Regions from separate parts of the Pseudogemmobacter sonorensis genome, predicted to be linked through region 4. Evidence: riboswitches for the same ligand, from Rfam matches in the RefSeq annotation. Region 4 holds a riboswitch; each other region holds the start of a gene.
What was found. A riboswitch is a leader RNA that binds a small molecule or an ion and turns the genes downstream of it on or off. The one in region 4 is predicted to bind cobalamin.

Region 1 (7,109 bases), on a different contig from region 4:
AGGTGTCGGCCCCTCGGCCCGCGCAGGCGGGCCGCGCGCGGTAGCCCGGCCCGGGCCCCATGCCCCAGACCGCCCGTTCTGCCCGGATGGCCCGGGCAGGACACCCGAGAGAACGAAAGGCACCGCCCCGAATTGCGCGATCTCAGCCGTCTTCTTTCCAACCCCGATCGGATCGGACGCCATCTTCTCGGCCTTGGCCTCGGCGTGGTCGGGGGCGCGCTGTTCTGGAGCCTGGGCCTGCCGCTGCCCTGGATGCTGGGGGCGCTTTTCGCCACCATGGCCGCCGCTGTCGGCGGCCTGCCGGTCAGCGGGCCGAAGCGGGCGCGCCCCGTGGTGGTCGCGGTGATCGGCGTGCTGCTGGGATCGCGCTTCGGCCCCGAGGTGCTGGAGCAGGCCGGGGCCTGGCTGGGCACGCTTGCGGTGCTGGCGGTCTATATCCTGGCGGTCGGGCTGGTGGTGGTGCCCTTCTATCGCTTCGTCGGGCGGATGGACTGGGCCACGGCCTATTTCTCGGGCATGCCCGGGGGCTTGGCCGAGATGATCGAGGTGGGCGAGGCCAGGGGCGGCAAGGTGCTGCCGATCACCCTGGCCCACAGCCTGCGCATCGTGCTGACGATCACGATCGTCGCCTTCTGGTTCCGCATCGTCCAGGGCCATGAGGTGGGCGGCATGCCGATGCGCGCCGCCACGCCGCTGAGCCTGGCCGAGGCGCTGATGCTGACCGGCTCGGCCGTGGTGGGGGCGGGACTGGGGCTCTTGCTGCGGCTGCCCGCGCCGACCTTCCTCGGGCCGCTGCTGGTCTCGGCGTTGCTGCATCTGGCGGGGGTTTCGGAAAGCGCGCCGCCGGGCTGGATCGTGGTCATGGCCCAGATCGTCCTGGGGACGATCATCGGATGCCGGTTCCGCGGGGTGCCGCTGGCCGCGCTGCGCGAGGCGGCGGTGCTGTGCCTGGGCGCCACCGGGCTGACCATGGCGCTGGCCTTCGCCTTCGCGCTGGCGATGCAGCGGGTGGCCGGGGTCGATACCGAACAGGCGGTGTTGGCGCTGGCCCCGGGGGGGCTGACCGAGATGGGGCTGATCGCGCTGGCGATCCATGCCGACGTGGCCTTCGTCGCGCTGCATCATGTGGTGCGCATCCTCTTGGTGATCGTCGCCGCGCCCCTGGTCTTCGGCCTGGTCGAGCGATTGCGCCGCCGCGACTGAGGGGCGGGACCGAAGCGCCCAGACCGAGGCGCCCAGACCGAGGCATCCAGACCGGGGCATCCAGACCGGGGCGCCCCTTTCCGGCCCGGTCGTGCCCCGGCCGCCGTCGGATTGCCCCCCGGCTTTCCCGCGCCCTGGCCGTGCCCCGGCTCCGCACCTGAGCCCGCCGCGCCCTGGTCCACCGTGCCCGGCTCATTGCGCCCGGCCCCCGGACCTCCGACCCCGCGCCTCCGGCGCCGCTACCCCCGCCCGGCCAGCCGGTTTCCCAGCCCCGCCAGCCATGACGGGCGGCGCGCGCCGGGCCGCGCCTCGGCCCGGTCGGCGGCGTTCAGCAGCGCATACATCCCCCTGACCCCCAGCCAGCGCAGCGGCTCCGGCTCCCACCGGCGCATCCGGCGGTTGACCCAGGGCAGCCGCGTCAGCCCGCTTTCCACCCCGAGCGCCAGATCCGCCAGCGTCCGCCCCGCGAGGTTCGAGGTCGAGACCCCCACGCCCACATAGCCCCCGGCCCAGCCCATGCCGGTGGCGGGATCGAAGCCCACCGTCGCGCACCAGTCGCGCGGCACCCCCAGCACGCCGCACCAGGCATGGTCGATGCCGACCTCGCGGGTCTGGGGGAAATGGCGGTGCAGGATCGCGGTCAGGCGGCGGATGGTTTCGCCGTCGGGCGCGCCGTCGCGGTCGATGCGCGATCCGAAACGATAGGGGATGCCGCGCGCCCCCATGGTGATCCGGCCTTCGCGGCTGCGCTGCGCATAGCAATAGGAATTGGCGAAATCGCCAAGGATCTCATGCCCCTGCCAGCCGATCTTCGCCCAGATCTCGGGGGGCAGCGGCCGGGTCACGATCTGGGCGGAGTTCAGCGGCAGCCACTCCCGCCCCAGCCCCGGCAGGGTGGCGGTGAAGCCTTCGGTGCAGCGCAGCACCGCCTTCGCGCGGATCTCGCCCCGGTCGGTCTCGACCAGGCCCGGGGACAGCGCGGTGACGCAGGTGCCCTCATGGATCACGACGCCCGCGCGTTCCACCGCCTGCGCGAGGCCGCGCGCCAGTTTGGCGGGCTGGATCCGGGCGGTGTTGCCGACCACCATCGCGCCGAGCGCGCCGGGGATCGCGATGCGTGTGGCCATCTCGTCGCCGCCGATCAGGCGGATGCGGCCCTCTTCGCCCCAGTGGCGGCGCGTGTCGGCCTCGGCCCGCATCCTTGCCAGTTGCGCGGGATTGGTCGCGACGATCAATTCGTCGCAACGGCGGATGTCGGCCTCGATCCCCTCGGCCTCGGCGATGCCGATCACCTCGTCGACGGTGCCGTTCATCGCCTGCACCATGGCGCGCACCGCCGCCGCGCCCGAGGTCGCGGCATAGCGGCGATGGCTCCAGGCGAAGCCGCCCGACAGCCAGCCGCCATTGCGTCCCGAGGCGCCGAAGCCCGCGAAGGCCTTCTCGACCACGATCACCTTCAGATCGGGTCGCGCGCGTTTCAGATACCAGGCGGTCCACAGCCCGGTATAGCCTGCGCCGATGATGCAGACATCGGCCCGGGTCGGGCCCGGCAGGGGCGCGCGGGGGGTGGGCGGGCCGATCTCGGCATGCCAGAACGAGACGCCGCCGATGTTGCGGGGGGCGGTGGCGGGGGGCGAATGGGGCGCATTGGCGGACATTGGCGCTCGCTTGCAAAGGGGGGGGCGGCCGATGACCCGAGGGGGACGAAGGCGCGCGAAGGATCGTGGCATTTCGACCGGGATCGGCGGGAATGTCCATCGCGCCCGGTGCGAAACCGGGTGGGAGACACGGCCTGGAACCCGGTGCGCGACCCGGCCCGAGACCCGGCCCGAGACGGCGATCCCCGGGGCGCGGCGGGCGGGCAGGCCGACCGGGCCCGCGGATGGCTTGACAAGCCTGCCGCCCCCGGGCCATGCAGGGGAACCTTCGGTTTCCGGGGGCAGGCGGCGGGCCCCGGGGCATCGCTTTCGGCCCCGGATGAAAAGGGAACGCGGTGCGATTCCGCGGCTGCCCCCGCAACTGTAAGCGGCGAGCGCGGACGAACAATGCCACTGGGGCGCGCCTTTCGCGCCCTGGGAAGGCCCGTCCAATGCGCCCAGACCCGCAAGCCAGGAGACCTGCCAGGGTGATCACCCTTTCCGCCGTGCGTGGGGCGCGGAGGAGGGCGGGCTTCCGCCAGCGGTGACGAAACATGTCACCGGGCGGGCGGCCTTCGGCCTTTTCCCCTCGGGCCATGCAACGCATCCGCGGTCGCGCCGTCCCGGCCGCCGCCTGAGGGAGACATCAGATGCAGGGCATCTCACATATCGCAATCCTCGCGGCCCTTGCCGCGACGGGCTTCGCCACCGGCGCCCGCGCGCAGGAACGCGCGCTGTCCGACCATCTGCCGCTTGGCGAGATCACGCTTTCGGCCAGCACCGAGGCGCGCAGCCTGTCGCAGACCGGGGCCACCGTCTCGGTCGTCACCGGCGAGGATCTGAAGAAATCGGGCGAGCTTTCGGTCGCGGGCCAGCTTGCGCGCCTGCCCGGGGTCTCGATGGCGCGCAACGGCGGGCTCGGCACCTCGACCGCGCTGCGGCTGCGCGGCCTGGCCGGGCCCTATATCGGCGTGCGCATCGACGGGATCGACGTCGCCGACCCCTCGGGCACGCAATGCGCCTATGATTTCGGCTCGACCACCACCGGGGGCATCTCGCGGATCGAGGTGCTGCGCGGCTCGCAATCGGCGCTCTACGGCTCCGAGGCGATCGGCGGCGTCGTCGACATCACCAGCTTCCGCCCCGTGAAGGACGGCGTCTCGGGCGAGGCGGGGCTTGAGATCGGCTCGGACGCGACGCGCTCCGCCACGGCCTCGGTCGGGCTGAAGACCGAGCGGGCGGAGCTTGCCCTGACCCTCAGCCACACCCGCACCGACGGGATTTCGGCCTATGCCGGGGGCACCGAGGACGACGGGTTCGAAACCTCGATGCTGACGCTGCATGCGGCCTACGACCTGACCGACGGCATCCGCATCGGCTTCAACGGCTTTGCCCGCAACAGCTATACCGAATTCGACGGCCAGACCGCCGACAATGCCGAGACCGAGCATGGCCGCCTGCGCGGGGGTCGGTTGTTCGTGGCGGCCGAGACCGGCGCGGTCAGCCATGAGCTGTCCTATGCCCGGACCGAGACCTCGCGCTACTATCCCCTGGGCTGGGTGCAGGCCTATGACGGCGCGCGCGACCAGATCGCCTATGACGGGCGCTGGCGGGCCTCGGAGCAGGTCTCGCTCAACTGGGGCCTCGACCGCACCAGCGAGGATTTCGGCGCGGGCAGCGACCGGGGCAAGGCCTGGACCACGGCGGTCTACAGCGAATTGCTTTACGCGCCGACCCCGGATCTGGACCTGTCGCTGGCGCTGCGCCGCGACGATCACGAACATTTCGGCGGCAAGGTCACCGGCCGCGCCGCCATCGCCTGGCGGCCGGGCCAGGACTGGGTGATCCGGGCCGTGGCCTCGACCGGGTTCCGCGCGCCCTCGCTCTACGAGATGTATTCGGCCTATGGCGACACTGGCCTGATGCCCGAGACCAGCCAGAATTTCGAGCTTGGCGCGGAATATCTGCTGCCGGGCGGCTCGATCCAGGCCACGCTGTTCCAGACCACCATCGACGACAAGATCGGCTGGGACGGCTCGGCCACCACCTGCGCCTCGGCCTCGGGCGGCGGCTGGCCGGGCTGCTACGCCCAGATCCCGGGCGAGACCCGCACCCGCGGCATCGAGCTGACCGGCAGCTACCAGGTGGCGCCGGGCTGGACCGTCTTCGGCAATTACACCTATGCCGATGCCGTGACCTCGGACGCGGGGGTGGACACCCGGCTGGTGCGGGTGCCGCGCCACGACCTGACCTTCGGGGTCGAGGGGCGGTTGGCCGACCGGCTTTCGGGCGTGCTGACCGTGCAGCATGTCGCGGATTTCCTCGACAACGGCATCTGGCCCGCGCCGGTCTCGGCGATGCCGGATTACACGCTGGCCAATCTGACGCTGACCTATGAGCTGAACGATGCGGCCCAGGCCTATCTGCGGGTCGAGAACCTGTTCGACGAGGAGTATCAGACCGTCCGCAACTACGGCCAGCCGGGCCGCCAGGTCTTTGTCGGTGTCCGCACCTCGTTCTGAGGCGGGCGCGGCCCTGCTTGCCCTTCTGCTGTGGGGGGCGGGCATGGCGGCCGCGCAGGAGGGGGCGGCGCCGGTCGCCCCCGAAGCCATCTTGGCGTCCGATCCGGTGGCTTCCGATCCGGTAGCTTCCGATCAAGGGGCTTCCGATTTTGGGGCCTCCGATCCGGTAGCTTCCGGTCCGGTAGCTTCCGATCCGGGGGCCCCCGGCGCCGGGGGCGCCACCACGCCTCCCGGTGGGCAGCCGCCCGCGCGGGTGGTGTCGATCAATCTTTGCACCGACCAGATCGCGATGATGCTGGCGGCGCCGGGGCAGTTGGTGTCGGTCAGCCATCTGGCGCTCGACCCGCTGTCCTCTTCCATGGCTGAAGAGGCCGGGGCCTATGTCGTCAATCGCGGCCAGGCCGAGCAGGTCTATCTGCTGGCGCCCGATCTGGTGCTGGCGGGCCAATACAATTCCCCCGCCACCATCGCGCTTCTGCGCGGCTTCGGCATCCGGGTGGAGCAGGTGGCGGCGGTCACCTCGCTCGACGGCGTGCCGGGGCAGGTCCGCGCGGTGGCGCGCGCGCTGTCGCGCGAGGCCGAGGGCGAGGCGCTGGTCGCCGAATTCGCCGCCGGGCTGGCCGCGCTGGCCGAACCCCGGACGCAAGCGCCGCCCATCTCGGCCGCGCTTTACTATCCCAACGGCTATACCAGCGGCGAGGGCACCCTGGCCGACGACGTTCTGGCCCATGTCGGGCTGGAGAATATCGGCGCGCGCGCGGGCCTGAGCGGCGGCGGCATCCTGGCGCTGGAGCGGCTGGTGCTGGCCGCGCCGCAACTGATCGTGACCTCGACCCCCTATCCCGGCGCCTCGCGCTCGGAAGAGATCCTGCGCCATCCCGCGCTGGCGCGGCTGCGCGAAGGGGCCGGGGTCGCGGCCACCACCGATGCCGACTGGGTTTGCGGCACGCCCCATGTGCTGCGCGCCGTCGCGGCCATGGCGCGCGCGCGCGCGGCTTTCGAGGCGCGCGAGACCCCGGAAGGGCCCGCGCCATGACCCGGCTGATCCTGGCGCTTTCGGCGCTTGTGGCGGTGCTTTTCGCCGCCTCGCTGCTGATCGGTCCCGCCGGGCTGGGCCTGGGCGAAAGCCTGCGGGCGCTTTTCGCGGGCGAGGGCGGGCCCATCGTGCAGGTGATGCGCGAGATCCGGCTGCCGCGCGCCGTCCTGGGGCTCTTGGTCGGCGCGGTGCTGGGGCTTTCGGGCGCCGCGATGCAGGGGTTCTTGCGCAATCCCCTGGCCGAGCCGGGGCTGATCGGCATCTCGGCCTCGGCCTCGCTGGGGGCGGTGATCGCGCTGCAGACCGGGCTGGCGGCGGCCTTCGCGCTGGCCCTGCCGCTGGCGGCGCTGGCGGGGGCGGGGGTGGCGGTGGCGCTGGTCCTGGGCCTTGCCGGGCCGCGCGGGGGGGCGCTGGCGCTGATCCTGGCGGGGATCGGGATCTCGGCGCTGGCGGGGGCGCTGACCTCGCTGGTGCTGAACCTGTCGCCCAATCCCTTCGCCGCGATCGAGATCGTGCATTGGATGATGGGCTCTTTGGCGGATCGCTCGATGCGCCATGTCTGGCTGGCGGCGCCGCTGATGGCGGGGGGGATGGCGCTTCTCCTTTCGCTGGGGCGGGGGCTGGACGCGCTGACCCTGGGCGAGGATGCGGCGCAAAGCCTTGGCGTCGATCTGGCGCGGCTGCGGCTTTGGCTGGTGATCGGCACGGCGG
Region 2 (7,109 bases), on a different contig from region 4:
ATGGCTGACCTTCCCCTCGCGCGCGACGTGCTGAAAGAGGCGCCCGACCAGACCTATGATCTGGTGGTCCTGGGCTATGACGAGCGGCTCTTGCGCCGCAAGAGGCTGGTGACCGTGCATGGCGAGGGGTTTCTCGTCGATCTGCCGGTGGTCACCAATCTTGATGATTTCTGGGGCTTTCGCCTGCTGGACGGGCGCGCGATCCAGGTGGTTGCCGCCGAAGAGGCGCTGGTCGAGGTCACCGGCCCCGATCTTCTGCGCTACGCCTGGCATATCGGCAATCGCCACACGCCTTGCCAGATCGAGCCGAAGCGCCTGCTGATCCGCGCCGATCATGTGCTTGAGGCGATGCTCTCGGGTCTCGGCGCCGGTCTGACGCCGGTTTCCGAGCCTTTCACGCCCGAGGGCGGCGCCTATGGCCACGGTCGCACCATGGGCCATTCGCATGGCGATGAACATCGCCATGAACACGGTCACGCGCCGGGCGGCGCGCAGGCGCCCACCCCCGGCGGCGAGGCGCTTGGCTGGCACGACCATGGCGACGGGCGGCTGCATTATCACCCGCCCGCCCGGCCCGAGGCGGCAACCCAGATGCCGCCTTTGCCCTATGGCCACCGCGACGCCAAGTGACGGCGGCGCAAGGTGACCGCCCGGTTGACCCTGATCCAATGGCTTTCCCCGGCGTTTCCGACCGGCGCCTTCGTCTATTCGCACGGGCTGGAGCAGGCCATCGCCGATGGCGCGGTCCGCGACGCGGCGGATTTTCGCGACTGGCTGGCGGGGGTGATCGAATTCGGCGCGGGCTGGCAGGATTCGGTCCTTCTGGCGCTTTCCCTGCGCGACGGCGCGGATCATGCTGCGCTGGCCGATCTGGCCCTGGCGCTCTCCCCCTCGCAGGAGAGGCTGCGCGAGACCGCAGAGCAGGGCGCGGCGTTTGCCCGCACCGTCTCGGCCCTGACGGGGCGCGAGATCCTGCCCGCGCCGCTGCCGGTGGCGATCGGGCGGGCGGCGCAGGCGCTGGCCTTGCCCGCCTTCGAAGTGATCGCGCTGGCGCTGCATGCCTTCGCCTCGAACCTCGTCACCATCGCCACCCGGGCGGTGCCGCTTGGCCAGACCGAGGGGCAGGGCGTTCTGGCCGCGCTGCATCCGCTGATCGCCGGGCTGGCCGAACGGGCGGCGCAGGCGGGCGAGGAAGATCTTGGCAATGCCGCGCTTTGCGCCGATCTTCAGGCGATGCGGCATGAAACCCTTGAGACAAGGCTGTTCAGGACATGACCTCTCCCCACGGGCCCCTGCGGGTCGGAATCGGCGGCCCGGTCGGCGCGGGCAAGACCACCCTGACCGAAGGATTGTGCCGCGCGCTTTCCCGGCGCTGCGAGATGGCGGTGATCACCAACGACATCTACACCCGCGAGGATGCCGAATATCTGATGCGGGCGCAGGTCCTGTCGGCCGAGCGGATCCGGGGGGTCGAGACCGGCGGCTGCCCGCATACAGCGATCCGCGAGGATGCCTCGATCAACCTTGCCGCCGTGGCGGATCTGAACGCGGCCTTTCCCGCGCTCGACCTGATCCTGATCGAATCGGGAGGCGACAATCTGGCCGCGACCTATTCGCCGGAACTGGCCGATCTGACCATCTATGTGATCGACACCGCCGCGGGCCAGGACATCCCGCGCAAGCGCGGGCCGGGGCTGACGAAATCCGACCTGCTGGTGGTGAACAAGACCGATCTCGCCCCCCATGTCGGGGTGGATCTGGCGCAGCTTGAGGCCGATACGCGGGCGGCGCGCGGCACGCGCCCCTATGTCATGGCGCGACTGCGACAGGGCGCGGGGATCGAGGCCGTGGTGGATTTCCTGATCCGCGAGGGCGGGCTGGTGCTGACCGGCCCTGCCTCCGGTCGGGCGTCCGATCCCACCTCCGGCCCGGCCCTGGCGGAGGGCGTTTCCGGCCCTTGACCGGGTCTGCGCATGGCGGGGAATTTTCGGCGCGACCGTTTCCGCTTGCCGATGGTCGCAAACAGTCGATCCCGCCCGCCCGCGCCGTGATTTCCTGATCCCTGCAAGGTGCTGCCCGCAGGGGCAGGGAACTGGAAAGTCGGCGCAAGACCGGCACTGCTTCCGCTACGGTGACGGGAAAGGGCGCGACGACGGCCGCCGGGGGAAGGGAGCCCCCGGGAAGGCGTCGCGCCACGGGCCATCGGCCCGGCCCGCGGCCCGCAAACCCGCCTTCGCATCGACGAAGCCGCGACCGGCGGGGCCCCGGCTCCAAGGGCGCATCACTGGAAACCGGCCCATGCGGGGAGGCTTGGGCAGAGCGAGGTCTGAGATGCTGAGCCATTCCGACATTCTGGGGCAGATCGCCTCACGCCGCCCCGCCTTTGCCCTGTCGCGCGATCTTTATTGCGATCCGGGCACCTATGCCGCCGATCTTGAACAGATCTGGTATCGCGAATGGCTGTTCGCCGTTCCGACCTGCGAATTGGTCAAGCCGGGCGCCTATGCGACCCTTCAGGTCGGCACCTATCCGGTGGTCGTCATCAAGGGCAAGGACGGCCGGATCCGCGCCTTTCACAACGTCTGCCGCCATCGCGGCCAGCGGCTTTGCGCCAAGGAGACCGGATCGACTCCGAACCTTGTCTGCCCCTATCACCAATGGACCTACGACCTTGAAGGCAAGCTGATCTTCGCCCGCGACATGGGCGAGGATTTCGACGCCTCGAAATTCGGGCTGAAGAAGGTGCATTGCCTGGATCTGGGCGGCGTCGTCTATATCTGCCTGGCCGAGGTGCCGCCGCCGGTGGCGGATCTGGCGCGCACGGCGATGGGCTATCTGGCGCCCTCGGGTCTTGGCGAGGCGAAGGTCGCCTTCTCCTCGACCATCGTCGAGAAGGGCAACTGGAAGCTGGTGATGGAGAACAACCGCGAATGCTATCATTGCGGCGGCTCGCATCCCTCGCTGTGCCGGACCTATTCCGACAATCCGCGCATGACCGCGATGGACGGCCCCGATTCGGCCAGCCCCGACATCCTTGACCACTGGAAGCGCTGCGAGGCGGCGGGCCTGCCGTCGCGCTTCGTGAACAAGGCGGATTTCCAGTGGCGGCTGGCGCGCATCCCGCTGCTGAACAATGCCGAAAGCTATACGATGTCGACGAAGCATGCGGTCGCGAGGCGCATGGGCCAGATGCCGTTCTACGACGCGGGCAGCCTTCTGATGTATCACTATCCGAACACCTGGAACCATTTCCTGGGCGATCACGCCATCGTCTTCCGGGTGCTGCCGATCAGTCCGACCGAGACCGAGGTCACCACGAAATGGCTGGTCCACAAGGATGCGGTCGAGGGCGAGGATTACGACATCAAGACCCTGACCGAGGTCTGGATCAACACCAATGACGAAGACCGCCAGGTGGTCGAGGAGAATCAGAAGGGCATTCTCTCTCCCGCCTATGAGCCCGGGCCCTATTCGCCGATCCAGGAAGAGGGCGTGATCCAGTTCATCGACTGGTATTGCGGGGTGATGACGCGGCGGCTGTCGCCCCCGACCGCGATGGCGGCGGAATAGAAATGCCCACAGTGAAATCCCGCCTGAACTGGACGGCCGAGCCCTGGTCGGGCCAGGAGCCCCTGGAATGCGCCATGGTGGTGCCGGAAACCCCGGACACCGCGACCTTCACCTTCCGCGCGCCTTCGGGCGCGTGGTTCGACTATCAGCCGGGGCAGTTCGTCACGCTCGACCTGCCGGTGGATCCGAAGAAGGGCGCGGGCGGCAATGTGCAGCGGACCTATACGATCTCGTCCTCGCCCTCGCGGCCGCTGTCGATCTCGGTCACGGTCAAGGCCCAGCCGGGCAGCATCGGCACGCGCTGGATGCTGGACCACCTGAAGCCGGGGATGCGGATCAAGGCCTTCGGGCCCGCGGGGATCTTCAGCTTCCACCGCCATCCGGCGCGGAAACACCTGTTCATCTCGGCCGGATCGGGCATCACGCCGATGATGTCGATGACGACCTGGGCCTGGGATTCGGGGGAGATGCCGGATATCGTCTTCGTCCATGCCGCGCGCCGCCCCTCGGACCTGATCTTCCGCGAAAGGCTGGAGCAGTTCGCCAATCGCGTGCCCGGCCTGCAATTGCGCTTCACGGTCGAAGAGCCTGATCCGTTCCGCGCCTGGCCCGGCTATCACGGGCGGTTGTCGCAGATCATGCTGGGCCTGATGGCGCCGGATTATCTTGAGCGCGAGGTGTTCTGCTGCGGGCCCGAGCCCTTCATGCAGGCGGTGCGCGAGATGCTGGTCTCGCTGGGCTACGACATGGAGCATTACCACCAGGAAAGCTTCGGCGCCCCGGTCTCGACCGAGGCCGAGGCCCCGGTGATCGAGGATATCGCCCCCGAAGAGGGCGCGGGGGCCGAGATCAGCTTCACCGGCCCGGGCGCCGGTTCGGGCGTCAGCCTGCGTTGCGCCGAGACCGATACCGTCCTGGCGGTCGCCAGGCGCGCCGGGCTCAACATTCCCTCGGGCTGCACCTTCGGGCTGTGCGGCACCTGCCGGACCAGGAAGGTCTCGGGCGAGGTGCATATGGTCCATAACGGCGGCATCTCGGACGAGGATATCGAAGAGGGCTGGATCCTTGCCTGCTGTTCGAACCCTCTGGGCAAGGTGGTGGTCGAGGTGTGAGCGGGGCGCGGACAAAGAGGCATTCAGGATGTGTTTTATAATAAAAACAATATATTGAATGCCAATATGTCGCAGGCGGACTTGACCTGTGTCAATGTTTTGTGACGGCTGCGGGTGCAGGGATTTCGCAGCAATCAAACCGCGAGACCCGACATGAAACATTTCCTTCCCGCCCTTGTGGCAGCCGCCCTGATCTCGGCCCCCGCCCTTGCGCAAGAGGCCGGGACGATCACCCTCGGCCTTGGTCTTGGCTATGTCTCGCCCAAGGACGGCAACGGCATCGTCGGCCCGGGCGAGGCCGATATCGGCTCGAACACCCGGCCCACTCTGACGCTGGAATATTTCATCCGCGACAATATCGGCATCGAGCTTCTGGCGGCCACGCCCTTCAAGCACAGCATCTCGATCGTCGGCGTGGGCGAGATCGGCGAGACCAAGCACCTGCCGCCGACGCTCTCGGTCAACTGGCACATCCCCACCGGCGGCAAGCTGACCCCCTTCGTGGGCGTCGGCGTCAACTACACCAAGTTCTTCGAGGAAAGCTCGATCCTGGGCGAGCTGAAGCTGAAGGAAAGCTTCGGCCTCGCCGCCACGCTGGGCGCCACCTATGCGATCTCGGACCGGGCGGCGGTGCGGGCGGACCTGCGCTATATCGACATCGACAGCGACGTCTATCTGGACGGCAGCAAGATCGGCACCGCCAATGTCGACCCGGTGGTCTTCGGCGTCTCTTATGTGACGAAGTTCTGATTTCCGCCCGGGGGCACCGACACAAGGCCGAGGGGGCGCGGGTCATTCCCGCGCCCTTCGCCATTATTTCGACTGCTATTTGTGCAACAATGGCATGAATGCCGCTTCCGCGGTCAAAAAAACGCGCCGCATCGCCCGGACGCTTCCTTTCGCGGCAAGGCGCGGGAAGAATGATGCCGGAAACAGGCTCAGGCGGGGCGCATGTCGATCAAGGCCAGCATCTATCACCTTACCCATTACACCTATGACCAGCCGGTGCGGCTTGGCCCCCAGATCATCCGCCTGAGGCCCGCGCCGCACAGCCGCACCCGTGTCATCTCGCATGCGCTGAAGGTCTCGCCCGGCGGGCATTTCGTGAACCACCAGCAGGACCCCTACGGCAACTGGCTGGCGCGTTTCGTCTTTCCCGAGCCGGTGCGCGAATTGAAGATCGAGGTCGATCTGGTCGCCGACATGACGGTCTACAACCCCTTCGATTTCTTCGTCGAGGAAGAGGCGCAGGAATGGCCGTTCTCCTATCCGCTGGATCTTGAGGAGGACCTGTCGATCTATCGCAAGGTTGAGGACCTCGGCCCGGAATTCGACGCCTATATGGCGAAGATCCCGCGCAAGAAGGCGCGGACGGTGGATTTCGTCGTCGGGCTGAACCGGGATCTGTCGAACCATGTCAAATATCTGATCCGCATGGAGCCGGGGGTGCAGACGCCCGACCAGACGCTGGCGCTGGCCTCGGGCTCGTGCCGGGATTCGAGCTGGCTTCTGGTCAATATCCTGCGCCATCTGGGCTTTGCCGCACGCTTCGTCTCGGGCTATCTGATCCAGTTGAAACCGGATCTGAAGGCGCTGGACGGCCCCTCGGGGACCGAGGTCGATTTCACCGATCTTCACGCCTGGGTCGAGGTCTATCTGCCTGGCGCGGGCTGGGTCGGGCTTGATCCCACCTCGGGCCTCCTGACCGGCGAAAGCCATATCCCGCTGGCCGCCACCCCGCATTATCGCAATGCCGCGCCGATCGTGGGGGGCTATTACGGCCAGGCCGGGGTCAGTTTCGATTTCGACATGAAGGTGGCGCGGGTCGCCGAACATCCGCGCATCACCAAGCCGTTCTCGGATGAAAGCTGGGAAGAGCTGAACGCGCTGGGCCACAAGGTCGACCAGGCGCTGACGGCGGGCGACGTGCGGCTGACCATGGGGGGCGAGCCGACCTTCGTCTCGATCGACGATTTCGAAAGCGAGGAATGGAACACCGCCGCCGTCGGCCCGACCAAGCGCGACCGCGCCGATACGCTGATCCGCCGGTTGCGCGACCGTTTCGCGCCGGGCGGCTTCCTGCACTACGGCCAGGGTAAATGGTATCCGGGCGAGACGCTGCCGCGCTGGACCTTCTCGCTCTACTGGCGCCGCGACGGCCTGCCGGTCTGGCGCAATCCCGAACTGATCGCCGCCGAGGGCGCCGATCAGGGCGCCACCGCCTTGCAGGCGCAGGAGCTGCTGCGCGAGATCGCCGCCGATCTTGAGATCGACGAAGCAAATGTCATGCCCGCCTATGAGGATCCGGCCGAATGGCTGGTCCGCGAGGCGAACCTTCCCGAAAACGTGACGCCCGAGAATTCGAAGCTGAAGGACCCCGAAGAGCGTCACCGCATCGCCACCGTCTTCAATCGCGGGCTGGAAAAT
Region 3 (7,109 bases), on a different contig from region 4:
GAAGGTCGAAGATCGCGACGCGGCGCTCCTGCTCGATCTCGGGCGTGGCGCGGGCCAGGCCGGTCTCGTCGATTTCGATATGGCACAGGCGACTGGTCATGGCGCGGGCTTTCGGGGCGGGCGAAACGGAAACGCGGTGGGGCCGCGCTACGGGCAAACCGCGCCGGACGGGGCCGGTGCGAACCCTGCCTTGATGCCCGAAGCCCGGCCCCTCGCGCAATCCCCTATCGCCCGGGCCTTGCGCAGGGCGCCCTCAGCGCAAACCGGGCCCCATGACCCAGTCGGGAAGCGCGGTCGCGATGGCGGGGAAGACGGACAGGATCGCCACGCCCGCCAGCATGGCCAGCCAGAACGGTGCGACGCCGCGATAGATCACCCCTTGCGGCACATGGCGGGCGACCGAATGGACGATGAAGACGTTCATCCCCACCGGGGGCGAGATCAGCCCCATCTCCAGCACCACCATGACGATCACGCCGAACCAGATCGGGTCGAACCCAAGCGCCGTCACCACCGGAAAGAACACCGGCAGCGTCAGCACCAGCATCGCAAAGCCGTCCATGAACATGCCCAGCACCAGATAGCACAGCACGATCAGCGCCATCACCCCCCAGGGGCCAAGGCCGGATCCGGTCAGCGCCGCGCCGATGTCCTGCGGGATATGGCTGAGCGCCATGAACGGGTTGAACAGATGCGCCCCGATCAGGATCAGCATCACGCTGGCCGAGGTCAGCGCGCAATCGCGCCCCGCGTCCCACAGGTCGCGCAACCCGATCCCGCGCCGCGCCAGGCCCAGAATGGCCAGCAGGCCCGCGCCGACGGCGGCGGATTCCACGGGCGAGAAGAGGCCGCTGTAAAGCCCCCCGATGGTGACCAGGATCACCGAAAGCCCCGGCAGCGCGCCGATCATCGCGCGCCGCGCCGCGGCCCGCGCCACCGGCGCACCGGCCGGGCCCGCCCCCGGGCGGCGCCAGCAGATCAGCGTCACCACCGCCATGAAAAGCCCAAGCAGCAGAAGGCCCGGCAGGAAGCCCGCCAGAAACAGCCGCCCGATGCTCTGCTCGGTCAGGATCGCGTAAAGCACGAAGCCGGTCGAGGGCGGGATCAGGATGCCCAGCGTGCCGCCCGCCGCCACCGTCGCGGTGGCGAGGCGGGGGGCATAGCCGTAACGCTCCATCTCGCCCAGCGAGACCTTGCCCATGGTCAGCGCCGAGGCGATGGACGAGCCGCAAAGCGCCGAGAACGCGCCGCAGCCCAGAAGCGTCGCCTGCGCCAGCCCGCCCCGGAACCGCCCCACCAGCGCGAAGGCGGCCTCGTAAAGCGCCCGGCTCATGCCGCCGCGGCTGGCGAGATTGCCCATCAGGATGAAGAGCGGGATCACGATCAGCTCGAATTTCGAGGCCAGGGTGAAGGTCTCCGAGGCCAGAAGGCCCATGGCGACGGGCAGGCCCGACAGCGCCCAGATCCCGACGAAACCGACCGCGAACATCGCGAAGGCCACCGGCACCCGCAAGAGGATCAGCGCCAGCAGCGCAAGGATGCCCGCCAGGCCGGAAAGGGTGTCAGCCATGGCGGGGCCGCTCCGGCAGGATGGCGCGCAGGATCCCCCCAAGCGCCGCGATCACGGCGAAGGCGGCAAGGGCGTGCTGAAACGGCGCCTTGGAGATCGACAGGATATTGCTCGACAGGTTCAGCAGGGCCGAAAGCCGCGCCGCATCCCACAGCGCCCAGGCCAGTGCGAGCCAGATCGCCGCCCCCAGGGCCGCCGACAGCCGGTCCCCTCCGCGCCGCATCCAGCCCGGCATCGCACCCGCGAAAAGATCGACCCGGATCTGCCCGCCCCGGTGGTCGAGCATGGCCAGCGCGCCGAAGGTGACCACGACCATGCCCATTTCGGCCAGGTCCTGCGCGCCGAACAGCGGGCGGCCGAAGCCGCGCCCGACCACATCGGCCAGAAGCATGCCGGTCAGGGCCAGCAGCACCGCGCCGGAAAGCCGGGCGCAGAACGCCGCCAGCCCGCCCGCGATCCGGTCGAGGAAGCCGAGCGCGCGGCGGAACAGGGCATCGGGTTGCCCCCCGCCCCCGACAGCGGGCTGTCCCCCGCCCGTGGCTGCAGGCCGCCTCTCCCGCCCAGACTCGGGTCGCCCAAACTCGGGCCGCTCGGCGCCGGTGGCGGCGGGCCGTCCCCCATGCTCGACCGCGCCGCCCGTGGTGGTGGCGTCCGTGGCCCCGTCGCGCCCGGAGGTGTCAGGTCTGGGGGTGCTCACTCGGCGCCCCGCATCGCGGCGATGGCGGCTTCGGCCCCCAGACCCGCGATGGCGGCCTCGGTCAGCGGCAGAAGCACCGCCTCGAAGGCCGCGATCTCGGCCCCGGTCAGATCCACCACCACGCCGTCGCGGGCGCGCAGCCCCCCGATCGCCGCCGCGCCCCTGGCATTCCAGGCCGCCTCGGCATGGCGCGAGAGATCGCGGCCCGAGACCGCGCGCAGCGCGGCACGCTCGGCCTCGGGCAGGGCCTCGACCCGGGCGGCATTGGCGACGACATAGAAGGCCTGATTGCCCAGCGGAATCCCCAGCGTCACATGGCCCAGCACCTCGTCGAAGCGGAAGTCCGAGATCCCGCTCGACCCGATGATCACCCCGTCGACCAGCCCGGTCTGCAATGCGTTGTAGACATCGCCCGCGGGCATCTGCACCGGGATCGCGCCAAGCGCCTGCACCACGCCCGAGGTGACCGAGCCGGAGACGCGGATCTTCAGCCCCGCAAGGTCCGAGGGCGCGCGGACCGCGCGGTCGCGGGTGACCAGCACGGCGGGCTCGGCCGTCCACAGCGCCAGCGGCTCGGTCGCGGGATATTCGCGCGCCAGAAGCCCCGCCTCATGGCCGTTCCACAGGAAATCCGCGCCACTCATGCCCTGGGGCAGCGCGCCGGGATATTCGGTCAGCATGGAAAGCGGGAATTGCGACGAGGTATAGCCCGGCAGGCCCCAGACGATATCGGCCACGCCCTGCACGGCGCGGACATATTGCTCGGCCGGGCCCGCGCCCAACTCGCCCGCCGGATAGGTGCGGATCACCAGGCCCGAGGGCGCGACGCCCGTGGTCAGCGGCGTCACGATGGCCTCGGTCAGGGTATGGGTCGGGGCGACGAAATGCGCGAAACGCAGGGTTTCGGCCGCCGCCGGAGTGGCCGGACCCATGGCGGGCGCGGCAAAGAGCAGGACAGCAAGGGCCGCCCGGATCGGGAAAGTCATGTCATATCCTTTCTGCGGAAGGGCGCGGCCCGAAGCCCTGCGCCCGAAGGAAGACCGAGGCCGGAAGAGCGGCCCCGGAAGGCGCGGCGCCAAGGGCCCGGACCCGAAGGGCCGGAGCCCGCGGGCGGGATCAGGCCTCGCCCCAGATCGCCTCGGCGGTCTTCACCACCAGTTCCAGCTTGCGCTTCTGACCGTCCTCGGTGATCGCATTGCCATGTTCGGTCGAGGCGAAACCGCATTGCGGCGCGATGCCAAGCTGGTCGAGATCGACATGTTTCGACGCCTCGTCGAATTTGGCGCGCAGCCAGTCGAGATCTTCCAGATCGCCGGTCTTCGTGGTGATGAACCCCGCCATCACCCGCTTGTCGCCCCTGGGCAGCAGGCGCAAGGGCTCCAGCCCGCCCGCGCGATCGGTGTCGTATTCCATGAAATACACATCGACCGAGGTCTGGTTGAAGATCGCATCCGCCGCGAAGTCGTAGCCCCCCTCGGCCACATGCGAGGAGCGGAAGTTCCCCCGGCACATATGCATGCCGATCACCAGATCCTCGGGGCGGTCCCTGATCGCCTCTTCCAGCATCCAGGCGTATTTCTTTACCAGCTCATCGGGGTCCTGCCCCATGGCGCGTCGGATCTCGCGCTGTTTGGGATCGCCCAGATAGGCGAAGAAGATGTCGTCCAGTTGCAGATAGCGGCAGCCCGCGTCGTAGAAGGCCCGCACCGCCTTTTTATAGGTCGCGGCGATGTCGTGGAACAAAGCCTCCGGATCGCGATAGGGGGCGTGTTCGATATTCTCCGGCTCCATCCGGTAGTGGCAGGCCGAGGGGCCGGGGATCGAGATCTTGGGTACGCCCTCCCCGGGGCGCACCAGATCCCGCACGAAGGTGAAATGCGCAAGCATCGGATGATCGGCGGGAAAATCCAGCGGCCCGGTCAGATGCGCCTCGATGGGGGGCGTCTTGTGCTCGGTCTGGAACGGCAGGCTTCGGGTCGAGGGCTTCATGTCGAGGCCGGTCAGCATGCCCATGAAATCGTAGTGCCAGAACTGGCGGCGCACCTCGCCGTCGGTGAAGACCCTGAGGCCCGCATCCTTCTGAAGCTTCACCAGGTCGCGGACCGCCATATCCTCGACCAGGGTCAGCTCGCCGTCGAAAATGCCCCGCTCGCGCAACGCGCGCACCATCCCGGGGCGCAGGAGAGAGCCGACATGATCGGCCCGGCAGGGCGCGCGGCGGCGGAAACGGGATTCGGTCTGGATCATCGTGACATGCCTTCCGGGCGGCCCGGAAACCCCCGGGCCGATAAATGAACGGACGCGCCCCGCGACCAAAGGCCGCGAAACGGGCCCCCACGACCGGGGTCGTGAAGGCGCTTGCCGTCACCTTTGCGGATTTGCCGCTCCCGACGCGCCCACCGCGGCCGGAACAGGTGAACAGATCCGGGCAGGTTTCCTGACTTGCGGGTCGCCGCCTTGTCCGGCCTTCCCGGCGCGTTTTGCGCACCAGTGGCATGTCGGACAGGCTCTCCGCCTACAGTTGCGGGGGCAGTCCCGGATTCGGGCCTTCGCCCTGACCGGATTCCCTTTTACCCGGGGCTTCCCCCGGCACCTGGATCAGCACGCAGGCTCTGCCGCCGCGCCGCATCTGTCAATGGATGCGGTGTTGAAATCATCGCATGATGATGATGAAGCCGGACGCCCGCCGCGCGGCGCCGCAGGCCAGGTCCCGCACGGAACGGCACCCCAGAAATCCGGTTTCGTCCCGGCCAGAAACCGCCTATATTCGCCGCATCGGCGCCGGTCGGGGCGCTTGCGCGCCGAGAGAACAAGCCTCGAAAAAAGCCCCGGAGCAGGCCCGCCATGCGCATCGTCTACCATCTCGGCGCCCATTGCACCGATGAAGAGCGGCTCATCCGCTGCCTGCTGAAGAACCGCAGCGCCCTGGCCGAGCAGGGCATCGCCGTGCCCGCCCCCACCCGCTATCGCCGCCTCTTGCGCGACACCGCCGTCCAGCTCAAGGGCGCCGCCGCCTCGGTCGAGACCCAGACCATGGTGCTGGAGCAGATCATGGACGAGGATGACGCCGACCGGCTGATCCTGAGCTGGGACAGCTTCCTCGCCTTTCCGCAATGGGCGCTGCGCGGCCAGCTTTACGGTTTCGCGGGCGAGCGGATCCGCGCCTTCACCCAGATCTTTCCCGCGATCGGCGCCGAATTCCACCTGGCGATCCGCAACCCCGCGACCTTCCTTCCCGCCCTGTTCGAGCGCCAGAAGGGCAAAAGCTACGAGGAATTCATCGAAGGCGCCGATCCGTTGCAGATCCGCTGGTCGGATGTGGTGCGCCAGATCGTGACCCAGAACCCCGGCGTGCCGCTGACGATCTGGGCCGACGAGGATACGCCGCTGATCTGGGACGAGGTGCTGCAAGAGGTCTCGGGCCATGACGACGGTTTCGCACTTGAGGAAACCGACGAGCTGCTGTCGCTGATCATGTCGCCCGAGGGCTTCGCCCGGATGCGCCGCTACACCGACGACCACCCCCCTGCCAATCTGGCGCAGAGGCGGCGGATCGTCACCGCCTTCCTTGAGAAATTCGGCCGCCCCGACCAGCTTTCCCTGCGCTTCGACCTGCCCGGCTGGACACCCGCGCTGGTCGATTCGATCACCGAGGGCTATTACCGCGACATCGAGACGATCCGTAACCTGCCCGGGGTGGCGTTCCTTTCGGCCTGACGCCCCCCCTGCCCCATCGCGCGGCGGGGGCGCCGGGCGGTTTCGTCCCGCACGCCCCGATCGAAGGCCCCTCGCCCGCTCCTTGCCGCAATACCTCGCGCTCCAATGCCCTTTGCCGCCGCGGCGGCGACGGCCCCTCCCGGCGGGCAGGCGGCATCCGCGGCGGCCCATGGCGCGACAGATTACCGCCAAGACCGGCCAATGAGACCAGCCAACCGCCTGACAGGAAAGCCAAATTCGAAGGGGGAAAGATGGTGCTGCAAGAGAGGATTGAACTCTCGACCTCTCCCTTACCAAGGGAGTGCTCTACCACTGAGCTACTGCAGCGCCGTCGGTGGAGGCGGATTTAGACGCAAACATCTGCCTCCGCAACCCCCCTTTTGACATGCCGCTCTGGACCGGGCCTGCGGGCTGGGATAAGGCTCGGCCCATGCGCAAGACCGAAGATGGAAATCCCCCCGCGGGGCAGCGCCCCGCATCGCCCGGCGTCGGCTCGCACCGCGCCGCGAAGGCGGGTGCGGCGAAGCCCGCGACGCGCGAGGACCGGCTCAAGGCCGCGCTCAAGGCCAATATGGCCCGGCGCAAGGCCCAGGCCCGGGTGCGGGCGGAAACGGGCGGCCCCGGCGCGGGGGCGCAGGCGGCGAAAGAGGCCGGAGAAACGGACTGAGGCGCGCGGCGCGGCCCCGGGCGGCCGCGGATGGCCCCGAGGGCAGAGACGGAACAACGACAAGAACGGCAGCAAGAGGCGGGCATGGATTCGATACTGGTCAAGGGCAACGGGCCGCTCAACGGGGCGATTCCCATCGCGGGCGCCAAGAACGCCTGTCTGGCGCTGATGCCCGCCACGCTCTTGTCGGAAGAGCCGCTGACGCTGACCAATGCGCCGCGGCTTTCGGACATCCGCACCATGACCAGCCTGCTGCAATCCTTGGGGGCCGAGGTCTCGTCGCTGCAGGACGGCAAGGTGATCACCATGTCCTCGCATGGCGTGCTGAACCCGACCGCCGATTACGACATCGTGCGCAAGATGCGGGCCTCGAACCTGGTGCTGGGGCCGCTGCTGGCGCGGCTCGGCCATGCGGTGGTCTCGCTGCCCGGCGGCTGCGCCATCGGCGCGCGGCCGAT
Region 4 (7,109 bases):
CCTCCTGGATCATGCCCGATTTGCATGTGACGGTGACCTGGTCGCGGCGCAGATGCGGATTGCTTTCCAGGAAGGCGCCCTCGATCACCTCTGCCGGGACGTTCAGCGTCTTCACCATCCGGGCGAAGACCGGCGGGATGGTCACGCTTTCATAGGCCTCGCGCGAGGTCCGGTAATATTCCGCCGCCGACAGGCCCGAGCAGCGGCCATGCTTGCGCCACTGGTAGAAGGCAAGGCCCGAGCCGCCCATGATATCGGCCATCTCGCCGGATTCGCGCCGCGAGGGGTCGCGCTCGGTCGTGCGGCAGAACGAGGGCCAGCCCCGTTCGTTCTGCGGCCAGAGCCCGTGCAGGACGAAGGTCAGCCCCCGGCCCGGATCGCATTGCGGATCGCGCCGGTCGTCGCCTTCCAGCGCGCACCAGGCCGAGGACCAGGACAGGGACATGACGTAATAGTCGAAATCCCCCGCCCGCTCGCCCTCGGCGCGGGCGGGAGAGAGGGGGGCAATCGCAAGGGCAAGGGCGGTCGCAAGAGCGGGCGCGCGCATCAATTCCACTTTCCCTTCCTGTGCAAAGGCGGTATATCGGGCACAATTCCCCGCATCGGAGAACGCGAGCCCAAGGTTCGCAGCCGTTTTCCCGGCACGGGAGAGATTTGTAAAGACCCGGGACCCGGTCGTTTCGCCAGGGCCGGGGCGACAGTGACATGAGCCGCCGCGACAGCGGCGGAAGCAGAAGGGAAGCCTGATGACAAAGCCGATCATGGCCCGCGCGACCGCCGTCTGGCTGGTGGACAACACAACGCTCACCTTCAGGCAGATCGCCGATTTCTGCGGCATGCATGAGCTTGAGGTGCAGGGCATCGCCGATGGCGATGTGGCGGGCGGCGTAAAGGGCTTCGACCCGATCGCCAACAGCCAGCTTGACCAGGTCGAGATCGACCGGGGCGAGAAGGATCCGCTCTACCGCCTCAAGCTCAAGCACAACCCCAATGCGGCGGGCGAGGAAAAGCGGCGCGGCCCGCGCTATACCCCGCTTTCCAAGCGCCAGGACCGCCCGGCGGCGATCCTGTGGCTGGTGAAGTTCCATCCCGAACTGCCCGATGGCGCCATCGGGAAGCTGGTCGGCACCACCAAGCCGACGATCCAGTCCATCCGCGAACGGACGCATTGGAACATCCAGAACATCACCCCGATCGACCCGGTGGCGCTTGGCCTGTGCAAGCAGTCGGAACTGGATGCCGCCGTGCAGGTCGCGGCGCGGCGCAAGGCCGCCGAAGGCGGCGTCATGTCGGATGACGAGCGGCGCAAGCTGGTCTCGACCGAGCAGAGCCTGGGCATGGCGCCCGAGCCGAAGATCCCCGAGGGACTAGAGGTCTTCGGATCGGAAGAGGCCGAGGAGAAGCAGCCTTCGGACTTCTCGGATGCGGAAAGCTTCTTCAACCTGCCCTCGGGCGGCCAGGATGACGAGGACGAAGAGGATCGCTGATCCGCACCTTTATATCCCCACCGGAACCGCCAGCGCGCGCCGAGAGGCGCGCGTTTTGCGTCTCATGCGCCCGTTCTTCGGGCAGCTTGTTGCATCTTGGGCGCTGTTTTCCGCAAGTGGCAGGAGGCTGGCGGGAAGACGACCACCAGATATTGACAGCGTGCATTGAACGGGGGCAAATGATGGTGTTCCGGTGCTCTTGAGGAGACTCAGGGTGAAGATGGGAAGTCGGCGTGAATCCGGCGCTGCCCCCGCAACTGTGAGCGGTAAGCGAAGCTGAAATGTCACCGGGTCGGGACGCCCGGGAAGGCCAGCCAAGCCGTGACCCGCAAGTCAGGAGACCTGCCGGAACGCAGATGACGAAACCGTGCGGCGGGCACGGGAAGCCTTTGTTCGGGCTGGCCTTCGGCTGGCCCTGCGGGTCTGTGTCCGCTTGTGCCAAAAAACCTATCGGGGACAGATCCAATGACCATCACCGTCTATTCGAAGCCCGCCTGCGTTCAATGCACCGCCACCACCCGCGCGCTGGACGCCCGGGGCGTGTCCTACAACATCATCGACCTGACCCAGAACGCCGAGGCGATGGAAAAGGTCATGGCGCTTGGCTATCGTCAGGCTCCGGTCGTGGTGGCGGGCGAGGCGCATTGGGCCGGGTTTCGTCCCGACATGATCGGCCGCATTTCCTGACCATCGAAGGGGCGCGCGATGCCGGGGCTGGTCTATTATTCTTCGGCTTCCGGCAATACGGCGCGCTTCATGGCCCGGCTGGGGCTTCCGGCCGAGCGTATCCCGATCCGGCCCGATGCCGCCATGCCCGAGCCGGATCGCCCCTATGTCCTGGTCTGCCCGACCTATGCCGACGGCATGGGGCGGGGTGCCGTCGCCAAGCCCGTGATCCGCTTTCTGAACGATCCGGCGCGCCGCGCCCTGATCCGCGGCGTGATCGCCAGCGGGAACCGGAATTTCGGCGCGACCTACGCTTGCGCCGGCGCGGTGATCTCTGCCAAGTGCAATGTCCCGGTGCTCTATCGATTCGAGCTGGCCGGGACGGATACCGACATCGACCGCATCCGTGCGGGGCTTTCCAGGTTTTGGGGGAATGAATGCTCGACAGTGCAGTGAAACCCGCGCTCGACTACCATGCGCTGAACGCGATGCTGAACCTCTACGACGGCGAGGGCAGGATCCGCTTCGATGCCGACCGGATGGCGGCGCGGCAGTATTTCCTGCAACATGTCAACCAGAACACGGTGTTCTTCCACAGCCTGGACGAGAAGCTGCGCTATCTGGTCGAGGAAGGCTATTACGAAGCCGAGGTGCTGGACCAGTATTCGCGGAACTTCCAGCGCAAGATCTGGGACACCGCCTATGAGCGGAAGTTCCGTTTCCCGACCTTCCTGGGCGCGTTCAAATACTACACCTCCTACACGCTGAAGACCCGCGACGGGCAGCGCTACCTGGAGCGCTACGAGGACCGCGTCGTCATGGTCTCGCTGGCGCTGGCGCGCGGCGACGAGACGCTGGCGATGGCCTTGATGGAAGAGATCATCGCGGGCCGCTTCCAGCCCGCGACGCCGACTTTCCTCAACGCGGGGAAGAAGTCGCGGGGCGAGCTGATCTCGTGCTTCCTCTTGCGGCTGGAAGACAATATGGAATCGATCGGCCGCTCGATCAATTCGGCGCTGCAACTGTCGAAGCGCGGCGGCGGCGTGGCCTTGATGCTGACCAACCTGCGCGAGGCGGGCGCCCCGATCAAGGGGATCGAGAACCAGTCCTCGGGCGTCATCCCGGTGATGAAGCTGCTGGAGGATTCTTTTTCTTACGCCAACCAGCTTGGCGCGCGGCAGGGCGCGGGCGCGGTCTATCTGAACGCGCATCACCCCGACATCCTGCGCTTCCTCGACACCAAGCGCGAGAATGCGGATGAGAAGATCCGCATCAAGACGCTGTCCCTGGGCGTGGTGATCCCCGACATTACCTTCGAACTGGCGAAGAAGAACGAGGATATGTATCTCTTCTCGCCCCATGACATCCAGAAGGTCTATGGCGTGCCGTTTTCCGAGATTTCGGTCTCGGAGAAATATGCCGAGATGGTCGACGACAAACGCATCAAGAAGAAGAAGATCAACGCGCGCGAATTCTTCCAGACCATCGCCGAGATCCAGTTCGAGAGCGGCTATCCCTATGTGATGTTCGAGGACAGCGTGAACCGGGCCAATCCGGTGCATGGCCGGATTTCGATGTCGAACCTGTGTTCCGAGATCCTGCAGGTCAACGAGGCCTCGGAATTCGACGAGGATCTGAGCTATTCGCATCTGGGCACGGATATTTCGTGCAACCTGGGCTCGTTGAACATCGCCGCCACCATGGATGGGCCGGATTTCGGCGCCACGATCGAAACCTCGATCCGGGCCCTGACGGCGGTCAGCGAGATGTCGGCGATCGATGCGGTGCCCTCGATCCGGCGCGGCAACGACGAGGCCCATGCCGTGGGCCTGGGCCAGATGAACCTGCACGGCTTCCTGGCCCGCGAACGGATCCATTACGGCAGCCCCGAGGGGGTGGAATTCACCAGCGTCTATTTCGCGGCGGTGGCCTATCACGCGATCCGGGCCTCGAACCTGCTGGCACGCGAGCGCGGTTCGAGCTTCAAGGATTTCGAGAAGTCGAAATATGCCGACGGCTCGTTCTTCGACAAATATACCGAGCGCGACTGGCTGCCGACGCTGCCCGATGTGGCGCGGGTCTTCGAAAAGATCTCGCTGCCCACGCGCGAGGATTGGGCCAGGCTCAGGGCCGATGTGATGAAGCACGGCATGTTCAACCGCAACCTTCAGGCGGTGCCGCCGACCGGCTCGATCAGCTATATCAACAACTCGACCTCCTCGATCCATCCGATTGTCGCCAAGATCGAGGTGCGCAAGGAAGGCAAGATCGGCCGCGTCTATTACCCGGCCGCCTTCATGTCGAACGACAACCTCGAATATTACGAGGATGCCTATGAGATCGGGCCCGAGAAGATCATCGACACCTATGCGGCGGCGACCGAACATGTCGACCAGGGGCTGTCGCTGACGCTGTTCTTCCCCGCCGAGGCGACGACGCGCGACATCAACCGGGCGCAGATCTACGCCTGGAAGAAGGGCATCAAGACGATTTACTACATCCGGCTGCGCCAGACCGCGCTGGAAGGGACCGAAGTGCAGGGCTGCGTTTCCTGCACCTTGTGAGACAGAGCGCCGGGGGTTTCACACCCCCGGGCCCCCGTGGGATATTTGTGCAAAGAAGAAGATGATGAAGGATCATGTGGCGCCGCGGACCGTGCTGAAGGCGATCAACTGGAACCGGATCCAGGATGAGAAGGACCTTGAGGTCTGGAACCGGCTGACCGTCAATTTCTGGCTGCCCGAGAAGGTGCCGCTGTCCAACGACGTGCAATCCTGGTCCACCCTGCGCCCCGAGGAGCGCGAGTTGACGATCCGGGTCTTCACCGGGCTGACGCTTTTGGATACGGTGCAATCGTCGGTGGGCGCGATCTCGATGATGCCGGATGTGGTCACGCAGCATGAGGAAGCCTGCCTGACCAATATCGCCTTCATGGAATCGGTCCATGCGCGCAGCTATTCCTCGATCTTCTCGACGCTGTGCTCGACCAAGGAGATCGACGATGCCTTCCGCTGGTCGGAGGAAAACCCGCATCTGCAATCCAAGGCACGGATCGTGCTGGAGAAATACAAGGCCGGGGAAGATCCGCTGAAGCGAAAGATCGCCTCGGTCTTTCTGGAAAGCTTCCTGTTCTATTCCGGATTCTACCTGCCGATGTATTGGTCATCGCGTGCCAAGCTGACCAATACCGCCGACCTGATCCGGCTGATCATCCGCGACGAGGCCGTGCATGGCTATTACATCGGCTACAAATACCAGCGCGGGGTCGAGCTTCTGCCCGAGGCGCGGCGCCAGGAGTTGAAGGATTTCGCCTTCGCGCTGATGTTCGACCTTTACGACATCGAGTCGAAATACACCGCCGAACTTTACGACGGCATCGGCCTGACCGAGGATGTGAAGGCCTTCCTGCATTACAACGCCAACAAGGCGTTGCAGAACCTGGGCTACGAGGCGCTGTTCCCGCCCGCCGCCTGCGAGGTCAATCCGGCGATCCTTGCGGCGCTTTCGCCCGACAGCGAGAATCACGACTTCTTCTCGGGCTCGGGGTCGAGCTATGTGATCGGCAAGGCGGTCGCCACCGAGGATGAGGACTGGGATTTCTGAACACCGCCCGCTTGCCTTGCGCGGAAGATGAAAAAGGCCCCGCCGTCATGGCGGGGCCTTTGTCCGTCCGGCGGGCAGGATCAGCTTTGCGGGCGTTCGGCCCATCCCGCGAAGATCTTTTCGAGAAAGACCACGGCGTAGTAGAGCAGGATCCCCAGCAGGGCGAGCGCGATCAGCACTGCGAACATCAGGGGGTAATCGCCGTTGGTCTCGCCCGATTTGAACAGCGCACCAAGGCCGCGGCCATGGGGGCTGACGATCTCGACCAGATTGGTTCCGATGAAGGCCAGCGTCACCGCGACCTTCAGCGCGCCGAAGAATTCGGGCAGGGTCTTGGGCAGGGCGATCTTGCGGAAGATCGTCAGCCGCGAGGCGCCGAGCGAGCGCAGGATGTCGCGGTATTCCGGCTCCAGCGTCGAAAGCCCGATCCCGACCGACACGGCGATCGGGAAGAACGAGATCATGAAGGCCATCAGGATGGTGTTGAAATCGTGCTGGCCGATGAAGATCAGCGCCAGGACCGGCACCAGCGTTGCCTTGGGGATGGCGTTGAAGCCGACCAGCAGCGGATAGAGCCCGTCGCGCGCGATCCGCGAAAAGCCCATGATCATGCCCAGAAGCGTGCCGACCACCACGGCCAGGCCAAGACCGACCACGGTGCGCCAGAGGGTTTGCCAGCTCATTTCGAGAAACAGCCAGCGGAAGCGCCAGAAGGCGGGGGGCAGGTCAGAGGGGGCCGCCATCTTGTAGGTGGGCCAGCCCATGAACCAGACGATCCATTCCCAGAAGGCCACGAAGAGGACGATGGCGGCGACGGGAACCAGGAATTTGCCAAGCTTTTCGTTCATCTCAATGCACCTCTCCGTCACGGCCCTGGGCGATGCGGATCTGGTCGCGCAGGAGATGCAGCATCTCCTGGGCTTTCGGCTCGTAGAGAATGTCGAGCGTGCGGTCGTCGGGCAGGTCGACATCCAGCACATGCTGGGTATGGGCCGGGCGACCCGAAAGCACGATCACCTGATCGCCGAGGAAGATGCTTTCGCGCAGGTCATGGGTGATCAGGACGCAGGTGAAGGGCTCTTTCTTGCGCAGGTCGCGCATGGTCTGCCACAGATCCTCGCGGGTGAAATTGTCCAGCGCGCCGAATGGTTCGTCCATGATAAGCACGTCGGGGCGATGCACGATGGCGCGGCAGAGCGAGGCGCGCTGGCGCATGCCGCCCGAGAGTTCCGAGGGGCGCTTGTTCTCGAACCCCTTGAGCCCGACCATTTCGAGCAGGTGGCGGGCCCGGCCCTCGCGTTCCATCCGGTTCAGGCCGGAATCGACGATCTCAAGCGGCAGAAGCACGTTTTG

Region 1: it holds a riboswitch for cobalamin, as region 4 does, so the genes downstream of both, ABNX41_RS00305 (TonB-dependent receptor plug domain-containing protein) here and nrdH (glutaredoxin-like protein NrdH) in region 4, are expected to answer to the same signal.
Region 2: it holds a riboswitch for cobalamin, as region 4 does, so the genes downstream of both, ABNX41_RS02520 (aromatic ring-hydroxylating oxygenase subunit alpha) here and nrdH (glutaredoxin-like protein NrdH) in region 4, are expected to answer to the same signal.
Region 3: it holds a riboswitch for cobalamin, as region 4 does, so the genes downstream of both, ABNX41_RS18275 (5-methyltetrahydropteroyltriglutamate--homocysteine S-methyltransferase) here and nrdH (glutaredoxin-like protein NrdH) in region 4, are expected to answer to the same signal.

Annotation. Positions count from the first base shown of each region.
Region 1 is NZ_JBEFZE010000001.1:70,389-77,497, forward strand. It holds gene ABNX41_RS00295 (AbrB family transcriptional regulator) at 133-1,203, shown strand; gene ABNX41_RS00300 (NAD(P)/FAD-dependent oxidoreductase) at 1,443-2,861, opposite strand; cobalamin riboswitch at 3,155-3,341, shown strand; gene ABNX41_RS00305 (TonB-dependent receptor plug domain-containing protein) at 3,491-5,362, shown strand; gene ABNX41_RS00310 (ABC transporter substrate-binding protein) at 5,619-6,398, shown strand; gene ABNX41_RS00315 (FecCD family ABC transporter permease) at 6,395-7,109, shown strand, end outside.
Region 2 is NZ_JBEFZE010000002.1:178,123-185,231, forward strand. It holds gene ABNX41_RS02505 (urease accessory protein UreE) at 1-630, shown strand; gene ABNX41_RS02510 (urease accessory protein UreF) at 643-1,275, shown strand; gene ureG (urease accessory protein UreG) at 1,272-1,961, shown strand; cobalamin riboswitch at 2,051-2,250, shown strand; gene ABNX41_RS02520 (aromatic ring-hydroxylating oxygenase subunit alpha) at 2,332-3,570, shown strand; gene ABNX41_RS02525 (FAD-binding oxidoreductase) at 3,573-4,682, shown strand; gene ABNX41_RS02530 (OmpW/AlkL family protein) at 4,836-5,432, shown strand; gene ABNX41_RS02535 (transglutaminase family protein) at 5,634-7,109, shown strand, end outside.
Region 3 is NZ_JBEFZE010000034.1:25,947-33,055, reverse strand. It holds gene ABNX41_RS18295 (UPF0262 family protein) at 1-100, opposite strand, end outside; gene ABNX41_RS18290 (TRAP transporter large permease) at 254-1,570, opposite strand; gene ABNX41_RS18285 (TRAP transporter small permease) at 1,563-2,267, opposite strand; gene ABNX41_RS18280 (TRAP transporter substrate-binding protein) at 2,264-3,253, opposite strand; gene ABNX41_RS18275 (5-methyltetrahydropteroyltriglutamate--homocysteine S-methyltransferase) at 3,384-4,514, opposite strand; cobalamin riboswitch at 4,678-4,879, opposite strand; gene ABNX41_RS18270 (hypothetical protein) at 5,112-5,984, shown strand; tRNA gene ABNX41_RS18265 (tRNA-Thr) at 6,237-6,311, opposite strand; gene ABNX41_RS18260 (hypothetical protein) at 6,415-6,651, shown strand; gene murA (UDP-N-acetylglucosamine 1-carboxyvinyltransferase) at 6,736-7,109, shown strand, end outside.
Region 4 is NZ_JBEFZE010000006.1:101,234-108,342, forward strand. It holds gene ABNX41_RS06875 (ribonuclease T2 family protein) at 1-547, opposite strand, end outside; gene ABNX41_RS06880 (DUF1013 domain-containing protein) at 747-1,487, shown strand; cobalamin riboswitch at 1,662-1,851, shown strand; gene nrdH (glutaredoxin-like protein NrdH) at 1,953-2,174, shown strand; gene nrdI (class Ib ribonucleoside-diphosphate reductase assembly flavoprotein NrdI) at 2,193-2,609, shown strand; gene nrdE (class 1b ribonucleoside-diphosphate reductase subunit alpha) at 2,591-4,717, shown strand; gene nrdF (class 1b ribonucleoside-diphosphate reductase subunit beta) at 4,782-5,756, shown strand; gene ABNX41_RS06905 (ABC transporter permease) at 5,837-6,604, opposite strand; gene ABNX41_RS06910 (ABC transporter ATP-binding protein) at 6,606-7,109, opposite strand, start outside.